2 regions of the Shewanella sp. M-Br genome follow, and region 1 is predicted to be linked to the other one. Evidence: riboswitches for the same ligand, from Rfam matches in the RefSeq annotation. Region 1 holds a riboswitch; the other holds the start of a gene.
What was found. A riboswitch is a leader RNA that binds a small molecule or an ion and turns the genes downstream of it on or off. The one in region 1 is predicted to bind cobalamin.
Positions count from the first base shown of each region.

Region 2: linked by a shared signal. The riboswitch ahead of AAA952_RS03900 (ABC transporter ATP-binding protein) and the one ahead of AAA952_RS03270 (TonB-dependent receptor) in region 1 are both predicted to bind cobalamin.

Region 1 is NZ_BJBV01000003.1:56,966-61,398, reverse strand. Features, by position in the region: gene AAA952_RS03275 (HDOD domain-containing protein) at 1-226, opposite strand, end outside; gene AAA952_RS03270 (TonB-dependent receptor) at 506-2,467, opposite strand; cobalamin riboswitch at 2,577-2,811, opposite strand; gene AAA952_RS03265 (hypothetical protein) at 2,946-4,388, opposite strand.
Region 2 is NZ_BJBV01000003.1:225,757-230,189, forward strand. Features, by position in the region: gene metH (methionine synthase) at 1-1,296, opposite strand, end outside; gene AAA952_RS03895 (histidine phosphatase family protein) at 1,566-2,285, shown strand; cobalamin riboswitch at 2,490-2,655, shown strand; gene AAA952_RS03900 (ABC transporter ATP-binding protein) at 2,756-3,649, shown strand; gene AAA952_RS03905 (FecCD family ABC transporter permease) at 3,618-4,433, shown strand, end outside.

The DNA of each region.
Region 1 (4,433 bases):
TTTTGTGATTTTCCACTACAGCAGCCTGTGCGGAATTACTGCGCATAAGCATGTGCGCTGCCAATGCGGGATCGCTCGAGATAATGTCAATCACATTACGAATGTCGCCTTCAGCAAGAATCGCTTTTTTGAGTGGAATTAGAATTCCTCGGCGGCCAATCACTTGCTCTTCGTTCGCTATGATAGCTCTAACTTGAGTAAAAACCTGTTGCTCAAGATCAGTCATAAGACACTTTACACCTGTTTATTAACAATAAGATGATTCGGTTACAGCTCACATCATACCTAAAATACTAAGAATTTCAGCCATAAACAGCAGAGTAAAATATAAATTACTCCTATTTAGTAATGACTGCCCGCTAACACTATAGATAACGACAATTAAACCACTCTACTAAAACGATATTCAAGACTATACCTATTTTAAGATTTATTCTTTGAACTCAGCGTAAAAAATAAAAAGCCAGACTGAGTCTGGCTTTGTTATTAAATAGCTCATTAATATTTAGAAGCGGTAGCCCACAGTGAAACGAATATCACGGCCTCGACCAGAATAGTAACTATCCCCCCAATCGCCACCGTAATAACCAGCACTGACATAATCTTTATCGAATACATTATCGATACGCAGACTGGCAAGCCAAGCATCACGATTATAATTCAAGGCTAAATTACCAAGCACGTAACTTGCTAGCTTATCACCTTGATTAGCGTTATCGCCTTCGATAAAACGATCACCCGTGTAGATAGCTTCGGCAAATACTTGGAAATGCTCAGCAAAATCCATGCTGACATAACCGCGTCCCGTGTGTTTTGCCACCCAAGACAGCTCTTTGCCATCGTTAGCACCATCGGTAAATTCGGCGTTGGTATAGTTATATTCCAGCCCTAGCTGCAGCGCTTTAGTGATCTGCCAATCCCAATCGGCACCCGCGCCATAACGACGAGATGCGTCAGCATTGACGTTTGCACCGTTGAAATTTCCACCTATGGGTTTAACTGCACTCGAGTCATAAACAATTTCATCCTCTAAATCGAGACGATATAGGCTGACTCGTAGGGTTTGACTAGCGACAGCCCAATCCCAACCCGCCTCATAAGAACGGCCTGTTTGCGGCTTTAAGCCAAATACGCCCGGCGATGTATAAGCTTGCTCATCCACTTTAGCAAAACGGAAGTTATCATCAGCGCGCACATAGAGTCTGTGCTCCGCAGTTGGTCGGTAATTTAAACCCAGTTCGAATGCATGGGCATTTTCATCTAAATCCATGCCATTAGGATAGACATTGCCATCGACTAACTCGTCGGTCACCCGCGCATAACGGCCACCCACAACGTAACTTAAAGTATGGCTTAAAGGCACTGTAGCTTGTAGATAGGCGCTTTGCATTTGCTGCACATTACTGCGCGCCATAGTGTCAAAATCAGCCTTGCCACGGCTGATGTCTAAACCTGTGACTAGGTTTAGCTCGCCTTGACGCGTACTGTAATTCGCTAACGCTTTAGGGCTAAACATTAACAGTGAGCGTGTGTTATGGCTGTTCGCCCCCCAATTAAGAGAAGACACTAAGGTATCGCTGTAATCTAAATCCGCCGCCAGCGCCCAGTTTTGATTAAGCTGATGCTGGTAACCCGTTCGCGCCGCAGTGGTCATCTCGTGGGCATACTCTACCTTATTTGATGAAGCACGGGGATCGTCTTTAAATTGCTTTTCAGTAAGCGAGCCCGGATTTTCACGATCGTTATCGTAGTAGCTGGTTTCAACAAAGAACGAGTCTGTGGCTGTTTTATATTGAATGCGGCCAAGAATAGAGCCGGTTTCATTGGCATTATGCTGGCGATAGTTGTCACCTTGGTTGTAACTACCTGTGAAAAAGTAACGCCAATCTTTGTTGATCGCGCCAGACACATCACCACGACCTTCATAGGTATCAAAACTGCCGCCGGATAACTGCACGCTGCCGCCAGTATTTTCAGGGGACTTAGTGACAATATTAATCACCCCGCCCACGGCTTGATCGCCATAAAGTACACCTGCACTACCCGATAAAATTTCAATACGATCCACTTGATTAAGCGGAATGGCATTAAGGCTAGGCGCTGCGATATCGATATTATTGAGACGACGACCATCAAGTAAAATCAGCGTGTTATTAACGGCAGTGCTGGCGCTAAAACCACGCATTGCAAAGCTAGTTCCAATATTGTTATCCGAAATTTGAATACCGCTTTGACCGCGTAAGACGTCGGTCAAATTAGTCGCGCCACTCATTTCAATAGCCGCAGCATCAATCACATTCACATTGGCGGCAATATTTAACGGGGTCTTATCAGAGCGGCCGATCACGACAAGATGCTCGTCGACTTTAGCTGTGCTGGTATCGTCAGCCGCCACAGCGGGCGCGATAATTGAAAAACTGCAAAGGCTGCCGATCAGCAGCGCGATTTTTGTTGGATTTGTTCCCATTTTACCTTTAACTCCTGCAAGGAAAACGGGGCATTGACGCCACGATACCGTTAATTCAGTCGTAAATACTGACGGTGATTATCGCATTTTGAGATCTGCCCACCGAAATCTCAAAAACACCTTTAGGGCCGGTCTCCGGACTTAGGCTATGTTAATCCCTTAAAAATTGGATTAACGCGAGACTGACCTTTGACATTCTGACTTTCGGGTTCAGTCTTGAACACACCAATCAAACGCGGTCTTCTCTCACCTTTTACCGTTGCGGGGGCAGTGCCAGAATTTCACTGGCTTCCCGATTATCTCACGACGCTATCATCGCAAGCACCACAGAAGGTTGACTCAAAATTAGGTTCAAAGGGCGTACAACCTGTTAACGCCCAACAAGGCTCAGGGCATATCAGACCTGAGCGCGCGCATTATAGACGTCTATACGGATGAAAGTCCATTAATCTCAAGTTAGCGAGAAAACTCACATGAGCTAGAAAACACCATCCCAGTTTTTTGCCGCAGGTTTTGGTCTGTCTTTGCTCAAAATCGCCTGACGCTGCTCAGGGGTTTCGCATTGGGCAACGGGGGTCAAATCCAGCGGTTTAATCACTAACGAGTCAGCAGGTTGCACTGGCGACTTGTCGAACATTGGCAAATTCATCGACCAAGAGACCAGCTCCCCCTTTTCACTGATGCCGACATACCCCTCATTTCCCCGACCTAACCAAGTCAGGCGAGGAATACGTGCAATCAACTTCTCCACATTTTCACGGTTTGCGCGATAACCAACGGGCACCACTTTGCCATCGGGACGCGTAAACACAAAAGAGGCTGGCCCTTGGGTAATTACGCTGCCTTCCTGCCAATATTTATCAAGAATCTCTTGGGCATAGTGAAAGCCAAACATATAAGCGTAGTCAGTATCGTCGGCCACTATTTGCGGCACGGCCTTATCCCGCAGTAATAAAAAGCCTGAGCCGATACTGATAATCTCCTTTACCCCTGTGATATCGGTTTTTTTAATCCAATCGACACCACAGTTAATCCCATCACCCCAAAAATGTGCATCCCCCGTAGGACTTAAAATCGCAAAGGCACAATTGTTTGCCGTGATACTCGCCACATCCTTTAAGGCGCTGCGAATAGGATAGGTATCACTGCGCCAGCCCCAACTCACCACAGAGCCATCCTTTTTTAAGGCGGCATAGGTGCTTTGAAAATATTCAATCTTTGCCACATCCGTAAGCTGCGGGAGCAACTTTTTCATATTGGTCGACTCTTCAACCTGCCCCCAAATCACTGCGCTACCTTCTTTTTTGAGAGCAACAAAACTGCGTCCCTTAGCAAAGATATCGACTACATCAACTAATTGATCCTGCACATGTAAGCTATTGCCGCCATAGGGGCCATAACCCCAAGTGTGCACCTTGCCGTTAGCATCGAGGGCGGCAATGGCCTCTTGATTAGCGAACAACTTGGTAATATTGGTCATGCGGTTTTGCAGGGCTTTGTCGAGGCTCAATTTCCCTACATTACCCCAGTAAACCACAGTGCCATCTTGACGTAGCGCGGCAAACCCGTCCTTGACTGGGACGATTTGCTTAACTTGCTTAAGCTGCTCCGTCACCTCCCGGCTATCACCGCCAGCATAACTGTCACCCCAAGTGATCACCTCACCGGATTTAGTTAACGCCGCAAAGGCCGAACTGTTGGTGACCACAGTCTCGACTGCGGGTAAATCACAGGGAATATGGCGATACTGTGGACTCGGATTTTCCTTAAGTTGGAGCAATTTGCCGTTATCAAACTGCAGCAATGACTCGTTATTACTTTCCACAACGGCCATAGGCTGAGGATCGCTACAGCCAGAGATCTGCATGGCAACCATGCCCGCGAGTAAAGCCTTAGGCCAAGTGATTCGATAAGTGAGCATTACTTATTTCCTTATATTTGCTTGGAGATGTCATTCAATGTTGTG
Region 2 (4,433 bases), 170 kb from region 1:
GGCAATCAAGTTTAAAAACTTGTGCATGATCTCGGCGCCATCGAGCATGCCTTCGTCCATGTTGATGTCGATGATTTGCGCGCCGCTTTCGACCTGCTCGCGGGCGACATCGAGCGCCTGCTCAAACTTGCCTTCTTTGATCAGCTTTAAAAACTTGGCCGAACCTGTAACGTTGGTGCGCTCACCCACGTTAACGAACAGGGATTGGGCGTCGATAGTCAGTGGTTCCAAACCGGCTAAGCGGCAAGCTACGGGAATATCGGGCAACACGCGCGGGTTATGTCTGTCGACCGCTTCACGGATCACGCGGATATGTTCAGGCGTACTACCACAACAACCACCGATAATATTGAGCATGCCTTCGCGCGCCCAATCTTCGATCACGTTCGCCATATCCTCTGGGGTTTCATCGTAACCGCCAAACTCGTTCGGCAGGCCTGCATTCGGATGCGCCGACACATAACACTCGCTGATGCGGGATAATTCTTCCACATAGGGGCGCAATTCTTTTGGCCCAAGTGCACAGTTAAGACCGATAGATAAGGGCTTGATATGACGAAGGGAATTGTAAAAGGCTTCGGTCGTTTGGCCAGTCAGTGTGCGGCCAGAGGCATCGGTAATGGTGCCCGAAATCATGATCGGCAATCTGTCTTTAGAATGCTGACCAAATAAGTCATCGAATACGGATTCAATTGCGAACAGCGCGGCTTTGGCGTTTAAGGTATCGAATATGGTCTCGACCATAATGATATCCGCGCCGCCTTCAATCAGCGCCTTAGTAGATTCTTTGTAAGCAGTCACTAACTCATCGAAGCTGACGTTGCGATAGCCAGGGTCGTTCACATCAGGGCTAATCGAACACGTACGGTTAGTGGGGCCTAACACACCGGCGACGTAGCGTGGAATGCCTGTGGCAGCAAAGGCTTCATCACAGGCTTCACGGGCGAGGCGCGCGCCGACTAAGTTAATTTCGGCGGACAGCGACTGCATGTCGTAGTCGGCCATGGCAATAGTAGTAGCATTAAAGGTGTTGGTTTCAATGATGTCGGCACCGGCGTTTAAGTAGTCGGTGTGAATCTGTTTGATGATGTGGGGTTGCGACAACACCAATAAATCGTTGTTGCCTTTGACGTCAGTGTGCCAATCTTTAAAGCGTTCGCCGCGATAGTCCTCTTCTTCCAGCTTGTAGCCTTGGATCATAGTGCCCATGGCACCGTCTAAGATCAGAATGCGCTCTGCAAGCTGTTTGCGTATGTCTGCCAATATCTGGCCGGCTTTGGTAGAGGGTATCGTCATAAATAATTACCTTAAATACAGCTAAGTTAAGTCCAAAAATCGGCCATTGTTATGCTAAGTGCATTTTATTGTCGTCAGCCGACATTTTTTGAATACTTGTTCTTAAAAATTTGTTTTGGACATTTAAACGTATAGACGTCCATAATACGCGACTTATGATTGTCAGGGCAAGATGAAAGTCAAGGGCATTAGGAGCGAGAATCGAGAATCAAGAATTTAGGCCCTCGGCTTTAGTTCTTAGTATCTAGTCCCTAACTAAAAAGGCATATATGAAACAAGTTCGATTGTTATTGTTGCGCCACGGTGAGTGTGAAGGCGGCGCCATTTTACGCGGCCGTGTGGATGTGCCTTTAAGCGAAAAGGGCTGGCAGCAAATGTCGGCAGCGGTTGAGGCGCAGGCAAGTACCTGTAGCGCGATTTACAGTTCGACTTCACGCCGCTGCGCCGAATTTGCCCAAGCCTTTGCCGCCGAATTGCATTCGACGGCGGCGCTGGTATCTGAGTCAAGGCCATTGCAGGCGCAGTTTTTGTCGGGTTTACAGGAAATTGATTTTGGTGATTGGGACGGTCGTCGACTCGATGAGCTGTATCAGCAAGAGGGCGAACGTTTAGCGGCCTATTGGCAAAACCCTTGGCAAACACCGCCGCCCAATGGGGAAACTATGGCCAGTTTCGAGTCGCGGGTGAATGGCGCAATTGACCAGATACTCGCCACCGAGTTTGAACGATTGACCGTCAACTCAGATAACGCCGAGCAGGCTGTGGGCGCTAGCGTGGCTGCGGGCGAACTGGCTGCCAAAGTATGGGTCGTGACCCACGGCGGAGTGATCCGTCACTTAATGGCGCGTGCCCTTGGGGTTGAGCGGGCGGTGGGCTTTTACAGTCAACTCGATTTACCCGTGGCGGCCGTGGTGAGCATTAATGTGCTGCAGGATGAGCACGGCGTTTGTTACTGGCGTTTAGATTGGCCGAGCGGGCGCTGCGAGTGATCCGCGTTGCCCTAAGGTGAAGATTTTTCTTGTCTTACCAGCGTGATTGTCGATTGCCTATTAAGGTAAATATAGGATAATGCTTTTTCCTGACGTCCCCTGACGCACGCGGCCTTGCAAGGCTGGTGGCAGTGTATCGGATGACGTCACAGAAATAGGTGTTGGGAGTTTTGAGTCGTGCGAGGGTGTTCTGTAGCAGTTATGGCCGAGACACGCTGCAAAGGCTTGAAATCAATCTCAACATAATAGGGAATCGGGGAGCTGCTTGTCAGTCAGCCCGAACTGTGCCCGCAACTGTGAGTGACTTTTTATATTGTTTTCAATACAAAAAGTGACGAGTCAGGAGACCTGCCTATTTCTGTTATCGCTGCGTGCAGCCTTAGTTCTCGAGCGGGTGACTCGAGGGAGCCGATGACAATGTGCACAACCTTTTTTAATTCAGGTTTGGACTCGCTAGGAGCACCACTTTGGTGAAACTCTCTGCCATCCAAACGAGCCATGCTTTGAATGACAGCGACACTCGCCCGTCAGCGAGCCAGATGGTCGCGCTCGATGTCAGCCAGTTAAGCTGGTGTATCGATGGCAAAACCATTCTTTCCAATATTAACTTTGCGCTGCCAACGGGGCAGATGCTGGGTTTGATTGGGCCTAACGGTGCGGGTAAGTCTAGCTTGCTACGCTGTTTGTATCGCTTTGTTCGCCCGACTCAGGGCAAAATTACCCTGTTTGATCAAGATATTGAGCGTTTATCGCCCAAGGCGTTTGCCTGCCGCGTCGCCGTAGTGCAGCAAGACACGCCGCATTATTTTGACCTAACCACAGAGCAATTGGTCAGCATGGGCTTAACGCCGCACAAGGGCATGTTCGATACCAATTCGAGCTGTGACGGCGAGCGCATTGCAAAGGCTCTAGAGAAAGTCGGCCTCAGCCATAAGATGCACCAACAGTACGAGCACTTATCCGGCGGTGAAAAGCAGCGTGCCTTGATCGCCCGCGCCATAGTGCAGCAGCCGCAACTGTTGATCCTCGACGAGCCAACCAACCACCTCGATGTGCGTTATCAAATTCAAATCCTCGAATTAGTGCGTAGCCTTGGCATCAGCGTGATTGCCTCTATTCACGATCTCAATTTAGCCAGCGCCCTGTGCGACAGTTTGTTGTTGATCCATAACGGTGAAGTCAGCGCTATGGGCACGCCTACCGAAGTATTAACCGAGGCGCGAATTGGCGATGTGTTCGGCGTGTGCGCTCAGGTGTCGACCCATCCACAACATAAAAAGCCCTTAATCAGCTACTTCTATGGCTACCATGATTCGACGCACAGCATGGCTGATGCTTTGGCTGAGCGAGGCGAGGGCGGATGATTCAGGGAGTAAACAGCATTTCATCTCACATTTGGGGCGTATCGTGACACCTTTGACGAGACAACAACTGATGCTGGTCACATTAGGCATAATCACTTTGATAACCCCCATTGCCGCCACGAGTTTTGGCGCGGCGAACATCAGTTTTATGGATGTTATCCAAGTGTTTATCAATAAAATGGCCAACCTCACTCAAGCCAATGGCATGACGGAGCGCATCGTGATGGAGCTCAGACTGCCGCGCATTTTACTGGCCTTTGTGGCGGGTGCGGGCTTGTCCTTGGCGGGCAGTGTGCTGCAAATCGTGACCCGCAATCCGCTGGCCGACCCTTATCTGTTTGGCATTAGCTCTGGCGCGTCCTTTGGCGCTGTGGTGATGTTGACGTTATTCACGGGCTCTGGATTTTTTGAGAATGCGGGTATGGCGGCGAACTCGGGGATTTTTAGTGGTTCGGGCGCCTTGTCTGGTTTGCTTTGGTTTAGCTTGCCCTTCGGCGCTTTTATTGGCGCCAGTTTGTCGGTACTGATAGTGCTGGCCTTATCTGGCCTTGGGCTCAATAGCCAAGTGGAGCGCATGTTGCTCTCTGGCGTGGCGACCTCCTTTATGTTCGGCGCGCTAACGAGTCTGCTGCTGTATTTCGCCAGTCCGCAGGCGACGGCTTCTGTGCTGTTTTGGAGTTTAGGCAGTTTCGCCAAGGCCAGTTGGTCCTTGCTAGTGCTGCCAACACTGGTGATTGGCGCGAGTTTGTTCATTATTTTAGGCATGAAACGGCAGATCATGGCG